Regions from separate parts of the Bradyrhizobium sp. CCBAU 45384 genome, predicted to be linked through region 2. Evidence: predicted binding sites of a transcription regulator. Region 2 holds the regulator's gene; each other region holds the start of a gene.
The links. The regulator PhoB, encoded in region 2, activates phosphate uptake and scavenging genes when phosphate is short. The targets are predictions, from matches to a motif close to TGTCATNNANCTGTCAT.

Region 1: the regulator PhoB is predicted to act here: its motif matches at 1,999-2,015, upstream of ugpB (sn-glycerol-3-phosphate ABC transporter substrate-binding protein UgpB).
Region 3: the regulator PhoB is predicted to act here: its motif matches at 1,896-1,912, upstream of XH80_RS43465 (YdcH family protein).

Annotation. Positions count from the first base shown of each region.
Region 1 covers NZ_LBIZ01000110.1:154,270-157,354, forward strand. Annotated here, with positions in the region: gene ugpA (sn-glycerol-3-phosphate ABC transporter permease UgpA) at 1-574, opposite strand, end outside; gene ugpB (sn-glycerol-3-phosphate ABC transporter substrate-binding protein UgpB) at 629-1,945, opposite strand; gene XH80_RS21520 (CaiB/BaiF CoA transferase family protein) at 2,162-3,085, opposite strand, start outside.
Region 2 covers NZ_LBIZ01000099.1:75,047-78,131, reverse strand. Annotated here, with positions in the region: gene XH80_RS11390 (aspartate aminotransferase family protein) at 1-227, opposite strand, end outside; gene XH80_RS11385 (GcrA family cell cycle regulator) at 695-1,207, shown strand; gene phoB (phosphate regulon transcriptional regulator PhoB) at 1,297-2,010, opposite strand; gene phoU (phosphate signaling complex protein PhoU) at 2,033-2,749, opposite strand; gene pstB (phosphate ABC transporter ATP-binding protein PstB) at 2,761-3,085, opposite strand, start outside.
Region 3 covers NZ_LBIZ01000120.1:783,500-786,584, forward strand. Annotated here, with positions in the region: gene XH80_RS43445 (GGDEF domain-containing protein) at 1-715, shown strand, start outside; gene XH80_RS43450 (hypothetical protein) at 824-1,075, opposite strand; gene XH80_RS43455 (hypothetical protein) at 1,099-1,305, opposite strand; gene XH80_RS43460 (YdcH family protein) at 1,462-1,668, opposite strand; gene XH80_RS43465 (YdcH family protein) at 1,998-2,180, shown strand; gene XH80_RS43470 (NAD(P)/FAD-dependent oxidoreductase) at 2,335-3,085, opposite strand, start outside.

The sequences.
Region 1 (3,085 bases), on a different contig from region 2:
CGGCGGCCTCGAGCACGCTTTTCGGAATCGCCGCGAGCCCTGCGAGGAAGAACAGGAAATTATAGGAGATCTGCTTCCAGGCGGCGGCGAGGATGACGAGTGTCGCGGCCTGGTTGCCGTCGAGCAGCGGATTCCATTCAATGCCGGCGGCGCGCAGATAGCGCGAGAGCACGCCGAGCGAGGGATGCAGCATGAACACCCAGAGCACGCCGACCACCGGCGGCGCCACCGCATAGGGCCAGATCAGCAGCGTGCGATACACCGCGCCGCCGCGTAAGGGCTTGTCCGCCATCACCGCAAGCAGCAACGCCACGGAGAGCGAGGACGCCGCGATCGCGAACGAGAAGAAAAAGGTGCGCACGACAGTCTCGAAATAGGCGGGCTCACTGAACAGCTCGAAATAATTCTCGAACCAGACGAAGCTCGTCGAGAGGCCGAAAGCGTCCTGGAGCAGGAACGACTGGATCACGGCCTGCAAGGCCGGCCAGTAGAAGAAAACCAGGACGATCGCGAGTTGCGGGGCAACCAGCGCGTAAGGCAGCAGCTTTGATTGGAAAATCGCTTGCTTTTGCATGATGGGGTAGCGCGGGCGGGCCGCTGATCGATGCGGCCCGCCGGCGCCTTCGCCTTATTTTACGGCGGTCTTTTCGAACTGGCGCAGCATGGTGTTGCCGCGCTCGACCGAGGCGTCGAGCGCCTGCTTGGCGGTCTTCTTGCCGGCGAGCGCCTGCTCGATCTCTTCCGCCCAGACGTCACGCAGCTGGACCATGTTGCCGAGGCGCAGGCCGCGCGAATTCTCGGTCGGCTCCTTGTTGGTCAGCTCGAGCAGCGGGGTCTCGAGATAGGGCTGATCCTTGTAGAAGCCCTCGGCCTTGGCCTTCTCGTAGGCGGCCTTGGTGATCGGCAGATAGCCCGAGGCCTTGTGGATGTAGACCTGGCGATCGGTGTCCGACAGGAAGGTCAGGAATTTCGCGACGCCCTTGTACTCGTCGGCCGACTTGCCGCCCATCACCCAGAGCGAGGCACCGCCGATGATCGAGTTCTGCGGCGCGCCCTTGACGTCGGGATAGTAAGGCATCGGCACGGCGGTGAAGTTGAACTTGGCCTGCGCCTTGACGTTGCCGAAGAAGGCCGACGAGGTCAGGTAGATCGCGCACTCGCCCGAGGTGAAGCGGCCTTCGCCCTGGTTGGTGCGGCCGGCGTAGTCGTAGGTCTTGTCCTTCTGCAGCTCGACCAGTTTCTCGAGATGCTTCTCCTGCAGCGGTGCGTTGAACTCGAGCTTGGTGTCGAAGCCGTCGAGGCCGTTCGCCTTGCTGGCGAGCGGCACGTTGTGCCAGGCGGAGAGCTGCTCGAGATTGACCCAGGTGACCCAGGAGTTGGAGAAGCCGCAGGTCGGATGGCCGTTGTCGTGCAGCTTCTTGGCGACCTCGAACACTTCGGGCCAGGTCTTCGGGATCTCGGCATTGACCTTCTTCAGCTCGTCGAGATTGACCCACATGACTGTCGACGACGAGTTGAACGGGAAGGACAGCATCTCGCCCTTCGAGGTCGAGTAGTAGCCGGTGATCGCGGACAGATAGGCCTTCGGATCGAACTTCTCGCCGGCGTCGGCCATCAGCTTGTAGACCGGCTTCACGGCGCCGGTCGCGGCCATCATGGTCGCGGTGCCGACCTCGAACACTTGCATGATATGCGGCGCATTGCCGGCGCGGAATGCGGCGATGCCGGCGTTCATGGTGTCGGGATAGCTGCCCTTGTAGGTCGGGATGACCTTGTAGTCGCTCTGCGCCGCGTTGAAGTCGTTGGCGAGCTTGACGATGACGTCGTTGTTCGCGCCGGTCATCGCGTGCCACCACTGGATTTCAGTCACGGCGAGCGCCGGCGAAGCCGTCATGCCGACTGCCATTGCGACAGCGGCAGCCGCCCCAAAAAATCGAAGAGCCATCAAGAAACCTCCCTCAGCCGTCAATAAAGAAGCGCTTGCGCTAGCAGCGCCATATGACGTTCACATGACTGTGTAAGCGGCCGAAACGAAAGCGGCAAGCGCCGGAAAAGGGAAGTCGTCAAATAGGCGAACGCGCCGTGCAACGGCCGGCGTTCGCGGTGCACACCAATGCCCGCGCCGCACTGCGGCATCACGCATCGGATGCGGCAGTTGGGCCTAGCGCTTGCGCTCGGGACCGCAGACCACGCCGCTCTCGACCATCGCGTCGATCTCCGACCTTGAGTAGCCGAACTCGCCCAGCACCTCCTGGGAGTGCTGGCTGAACTTCGGCGGCAGCCGGCGCAGGCTCGGCTTGCTGCGATCGAGCCGGATCGGCGAAGCCACGCCCTTGTACCAGTCCTTCTCGATGACATCGCCGCGGGCGACGGTGTGCGGATTGGTCAGCGCCTGGTCGATCTTCTGCACGGGGCCTGCGGGCAGGCCCGCGGCGAGCAAGCGATTGCATAGCGGCTCGGCCTCGTGCTGGCTGAACACCGCGGCGAGCTCGGCGCGCAGCGCCTCGCGATTGGCGATGCGGTCCTTGTTGCGGGCAAAGCGCGGGTCGGTGCCGAGCTCGGGCTTGCCGATCTCCTTGGCGAGCTTGCGGAAGGTGCCGTCATTGCCGACGCCGATGAAGATGTTGTCGGTCTTGGTCGGGAAGATCGCGTACGGCACGAGGTTCGGGTGCTCGTTGCCGGTGAGGCCAGGCGGCTTGCCATGCATGAAATAATTCGCGGTGTGCGGATGCATGATGGCAAGGCCGGTCTCGTACAGCGTCGTCTCGAGGAACTGGCCCTTGCCGGAGCGTTGCCGCTCGGACAGCGCCATCAGGATGCCGATCGCGGCGTAAAGGCCTGTGGTGATGTCGACCAAGGGCACGCCGATCCGCATCGGGCCGCTCTCGGGCGATCCGGTCGCCGCGATCATTCCGGTCATGGCCTGGATGATGGCGTCATAGCCGGGATTGCCGCCGCGCGGGCCGTCGGCGCCAAAGCCGCAGATCCGGCAGTGCACGAGGCGCGGAAATTTCTGGGCGAGTACATCGTTGCCGATGCCCCATTTCTCCAGCGTGCCCGGCTTGAAATTCTCGATCAGGACGTC
Region 2 (3,085 bases):
GGGCTCTGGAACAGGTTCGACATGTGCCAGAGTTTCGTGGCCTGCTCCTGCAGCGCCTTGACCAGCGCCGGATGGGCATGGCCGAGTGCGTTGACCGCGACGCCCGAGGTGAAATCGAGATAGCGATCGCCATTGGTTGCGATCAACCAGACGCCTTCACCGCGCTCAAAACCGATATCGGCCCTGGCGAATACGGGGAGCAAATGCGGCGCTGCGCTGTTGGTCATGACGATCTCTTTGGTGGTCACTTCGGATGTTTCGGACGGCCTGAACACGCATGGCGCAGCGCGTCATTTGGCCCGGAAAACGAAACGTGCCGCCTTTTAAGGGCGGCACGTGCGACTATCTTATGCTTGGCAATACGGGTGTCAATGCCGCCCGGAAAGCCTCGCGAAACGCTGAATCCGTAGTCTTGCGGTGGCGATTTTGCGGGATTTTCGCCACGGAACATGTGGAAGCGAGTCGGCGGACTCTTGCGCGTGAGTCACGGCATATTGTAGCGTTTGGCTTGTCAGATACGACATCTCGTGCAGCGGTTCTGATCCCAAAAGTCCTCATGTACCGGCGTAAACGTTCGGGCGCATCTGGCGCGCCCGGCGAGCCTTAAGGGATTCTGGCGGCACGGGTTTTTCGAAGCTTAGGCATTCGTCGTGAGGCCCCACAGATGGCTGGCGCCGGCGAAGGAAAGGATGCAATGACGGTTTTGACCTGGTCAGATGATCGCGTCGAGCAGCTGAAAAAGCTCTGGGAGGCCGGACTTTCGGCCAGCCAGATCGCCGCTGAGCTTGGAAACGTGACCCGCAACGCCGTAATCGGCAAGGTGCACAGGCTCGGCCTGTCCGGCCGCGCCAAGAGCCCCTCATCAGCAGCTCCGCGGCCGCGCAAGGCGCGTCCCGCACAGCACATGATGCGGGTAAGCCGCCCCATCGCGCGCGGCAACACCGCGCTGGCGCAGGCTTTCGAGGTCGAGGTCGAGGCTGAACCTGTTACCTACGACAACGTTGTGCCGATGAGCCAGCGGCTCTCGTTGCTCGAATTGAACGAGGCCACCTGCCACTGGCCGGTCGGCGATCCCTCAAGCCCGGATTTCTTCTTCTGCGGCGGCAAGGCGCTCTCCGGCCTGCCCTACTGCGCCCAGCACTCGCGCGTGGCGTATCAGCCGGCGGCGGATCGCCGGCGGGCGCCGGCGAAGCCGGGCACGCGCTGAGTACTTGGTTCAGACGACATCGTCGCGGTACAGGCCGGGACGAAAAAAGCGCGCCACCTGGCGCGCTTTTTTGTTTGCTGGCGGGCAGCTTAGCTTGAGGTCTGCTCAGCCTTCGCGAAGCGATCGTCGAGCGCGTAGCCTGCGCCGCGGACGGTGCGGATCGGGTCCTGCTCGCGGCCGAGATTGAGCAGCTTGCGCAGGCGGCCGATATGCACATCGACGGTGCGTTCGTCGATATAGATGTCGCGGCCCCAGACGCTGTCGAGTAGCTGCTCGCGCGAGAACACCCGGCCGGGATGCTCCAGGAAGAACTCCAGCAGGCGATATTCGGTCGGTCCGAGATCGATCGGCCGGCCCGAGCGCGCCACGCGGCGCTTCTCGCGATCGAGCTCGATGTCGCCGAAGGCGAGCACGGTCGCGAGCCGCTCGGGGCTGGCGCGCCGCAGCAGGCCCTTCACCCGCGCGAGCAGCTCGGGCACCGAGAACGGCTTGACGATGTAATCGTCGGCGCCTGTGGCAAGGCCCCTGACACGCTCGCTCTCCTCGCCGCGCGCGGTGAGCATGATGATCGGCAGCTGCTTGGTGTCGGATCGCGTCCGCAACCGGCGGCACAGCTCGATCCCGGACAGGCCCGGCAACATCCAGTCGAGCACGATCAGATCGGGGATGTGCTCCTTGAGGCGGGTGTCGGCGTCGTCGCCGCGCATCACCGTCTCCACGTCATAGCCGTCGCCTTCGAGGTTGTAGCGGAGAAGCTCGGTCAGAGCTTCCTCGTCCTCAACCACCATAATGCGTGCGCCCATGGGCTCGTCGCTCCTTGCGTAATCAGGTGTTCGGGACCGTCGTGGCGAACGTCGTCATGTCGCCCTTCGGCCGCTTGTCGGTGATGGCCTGGCCTTCGATCATGTAGAACACGGTCTCGGCGATGTTGGTGGCGTGGTCGCCGATCCGCTCGATGTTCTTGGCGCAGAACATCAGATGGATGCAGAACGAGATGTTGCGCGGATCCTCCATCATGTAGGTGAGGAGCTCGCGGAACAGCGAGGTGCAGATGGCATCGACTTCCTCGTCGCCCTTCCACACCGCCATCGCTGCCGGCAGATCGTGCGCGGCATAGGCGTCCAGCACCGACTTGACCTGCTGCTGCACGAGGTCGGTCATGTGCTCGAGGCCGCGGAACAGTTTGAGCGGATGGAAATCCGTCTCCAGCGCCGCGACGCGCTTGCCCATGTTCTTGGCGAGGTCGCCGATGCGCTCGAGGTCGGTCGCAACCCGCATGGCGCCGACGATTTCGCGCAAGTCCACCGCCATCGGCTGGCGGCGCGCGATGGTCAGCACGGCGCGCTCCTCGATCTTCTTCTGCAGCGCGTCGAGCTCGGCATCGATGGTGACGACGCGCTGGCCCAGCTCGACGTCGCGGCGGATCAGCGCATCGACGGAATCGACGATCATGCGCTCGGCGATGCCGCCCATCTCGGCGACCAGGCGGGTGAGCTCCTGAAGGTCGGTGTCGAAGGCTTTTGCGGTATGTTCGGAAGCCATGTCCTGTCTCCTCAGCCGAACCGGCCGGTGATGTAATCCTGCGTGCGCCGGTCCGACGGCGACGTGAAGATCTTGCTGGTGTCGTCGAACTCGATCAGCTCGCCGAGATACATGAAGGCGGTCTTGTCGGAGACGCGGGCCGCCTGCTGCATGTTGTGGGTGACGATCGCGATGGTGTAGTTCTCGGACAGTTCCTGGATCAGCTCCTCGACCTTGGCGGTCGAGATCGGATCGAGCGCCGAGCAGGGTTCGTCGAACAGGATCACTTCAGGCCGCACCGCGACGGTGCGGGCGATGCAGAGGCGCTGCTGCTGGCCGCCCGAGAGCGACAGGCCG
Region 3 (3,085 bases), on a different contig from region 2:
ACCGAAAAGGGCGACCGCTGCGAAGGCCAAAAAGGGCCGGAAAACCCGCGGGCGCCGAACGAAAGCTGCAGCCAAGCGGGCTGCGGCTGCCGCGCCGCGTCGCGTGACCGTCGTTGGCGCCAAGGAGGTCGGCAAGGACAGCAGCAAGGCGACCATCCGCGACCTGCGGACCAAGCTCACGCAGGCGCTCCGACGCATCGCCGAGCTCGAGGCTGCAGCGGACACCGATTTCCTGCTCGACATTCCCAATCGGCGCGGCTTCGAGCGCGAGCTCCAGCGCGCCATCGCTTACATGAAGCGCTACCGTGCCAGCGGTGCGCTGATCGTGCTCGACGTCGACCGGCTGAAGCCGATCAATGATTCCTTCGGCCATGCTGCCGGCGACGAGGTGCTCAAGGCGATTGCCAACACGCTGACGCGACAGATCCGCGCGTCCGATGTGGTCGGCCGTCGCGGTGGCGATGAGTTTGCTCTGCTGTTGTGGAATCTCAGCGAGACCGACGCCAAGGCGAAGGCTGCCATCTTGGAACAGGCGATCGACGATTTGTCGTTCACCTTTCGCGGGCAGCACGTGACCGCGGGCGCCTCCGCCGGTGTCGCGCTGCTCGGTGCGCACTCAGATGCTGCTCGTGCACTGGAGGAGGCCGATGCCGCCATGTATGTGCGCAAGGCGCACCGGCGCCACGAGCCGCGGGTCAGGCTTGTGAGCAGCTAGGCATGATCCGGACCCGAAGGGCCGCGTTAGCGCAAAGTGTGCAGCGGTTTTCCCTCGCGACATCAGCGGAACGCGTTTGCGCGGAGATCATGCTCAAACAATAAGACTCTACAGTGTTGCGAGATCTTCCGGCACGTTGCCGAATTTGCGCAGCAGCGTGGCATCGCCGAATTCACCGGTCATGGGATCGCCGCTGCGACTGAACGCGACTGCGCCGATATGGCCGGTGCCGCGCGCCAAGACTTCGGCGCGCCGCAGCGCGGCCGTAGGGCTCTGGCATTCTTCTGCGGCGCCGGCGACAGGCGATCCGTCGGCATCGATCAGGAAGGGCATTGCAACGTAGTAGGTCACGTCTGACATGGCGTTGCTCCAATGGTGGGGTCTTAAGCGGCGCTGCTCCTGCTGCGCGAAGCCTCCGGAATGCAGCCGGCGGAAATCGCCGCCTGCAATTCTTCCAGCTCGGCTTCCAGATATTCGTTGGCCATGATCAGCGCCTTGATGGTGCTGCGCAGGTTGCCGTCGCACATCGCGATCGCCTGATCGCAGGCCTGTTCATAGTGGCTGTGGTCGAGAAGGGCTGGGACTGACATCGGCGGTGTCCTTGCGGGTGTCCTTGGGCATTAGCTGTGGGCGTTAGCCTTGGGTGTTAGGCTTCGGTGTTCTTGGGGCGGCGGGATTCATGTTCTTCCTTTGTTCTTTTTGAGTCAAGTGGATTCACGTGGCGGCAATTCGCGACCCCTCGCGGATCAGGCAATGATATCAGGGGTAATCTGGTCTTCGATGAATGCGATGCGGTCCCGCAACAACAGCTTGCGTTTCTTCAACCGCTGCAACCGCAACAGGTCGGGGGCAGGCGATTGATGCAGTGCATCGATCGCCGCGTCGAGATCTCGGTGTTCCTGCTGCAACCGGGTGAGCTCGGCTTCGAGTTCACGCTCGTCTTCATGGGTCATGTCTGCGGTGGCCGAAAACCGATAGGCTTGAGATCAAGGCTGTGGATGCCCTGTGGAAATTATCGTCCTTGCGCGGCTTGATCGCAAGCGATCTGCGGCCTTCCTGCACCCCTCTCCCGCAAGATATTTCGACGATTCGGGAAGCGCACAGCGCAAGCACATTGATATCATGGATTTTTCGACGCGCGGTTCCTTACTCACGCTTCATTACATATGAATTTTCAAAAATGACCGTGCGACGACGGATACATATCGACAGAACGAATCGCTGATGTACACTTGCGCGTCCGGATCGAATCCAAGGTTCACCCCTACCGAGGAGGTTTCGAATGACAATTCAGGCACATCTGGTTGAATTGGAACGGAAGCACAAAACTCTCGAAAACGAATTGCACGAAGCGCTCGTGCACCTTTCAACAGACGACCTGCAAATTGTTGAGTTGAAGCGCCGCAAGTTGATGGTCAAGGACCAGATTGAACGACTGAAGCAGACCGGCGACACGCTTCACTAGTAACCCCCGTAACAGCGTCAAGTTTGATCGTATCCTTTCAGGCAGGGACGAAAGCCTTTGCGCTCGTCCCTGCTGTAAGGCGCGCACCCGTGCGATTATCGTGCGCAGCAGGCTTTGTGACGCGAGCCGGTTCTCACTCCGGCTGCAATGCTCTCTAGATTTCCGCGAGTTCTGCGACGTGGTCCGCGATCGCGAGCGACGACGTCAGTCCCGGCGATTCGATGCCGAACAGATTGATCAGTCCTGCGACACCATGGTCGCGCGGACCCTGCATGAGAAAATCCTGCGTTGCCACCGCCGGCGGTACGATCTTGGGGCGGATGCCCGAATAACTCGGCATCAACGCCCCATCGGGCAGCGTCGGCCAGTATTTGCGGATTGCAGGATAGAACCGCTCGGCGCGCGACGGATCGACCTCATAGTCGATCGTCTCGATCCATTCGACATCGGGGCCGAATCGCGCCTGTCCTGCCATGTCCAGCGTCAGATGCACCCCAAGCCCGCCGGGTTCGGGCACCGGATAGATCAGGCGCGAGAACGGCGCGCGCGCATTGCAGCTGAAATAATTGCCCTTGGCGAGATAGGCCGGCGGAATCCGGTCGATCGGCATGCCGTCGATGTGGCGCGCCACTGATGTCGCCGACAATCCCGCGGCATTGACGAGCAGGTCGCATTGCAACGTCATCGGCGCTTCGCCGCCGGCTTCGAGCTCGATCACGCCCGCCTCCGCCTTGGCGCGGATCAGCGGCGTGTGAAACGCAAAGGCCGCGCCCGCCTCCTCGGCCTCACCCCGCAGCGAGAGCATATAGGCATGGCTGTCGATGATGCCTGTCGACGGCGACAGCAGGGCGGCGTCGCAGGCCAGCGCCGGCTCCAGCGCGCGCGCGGCCTCGCCGGACAGCAAC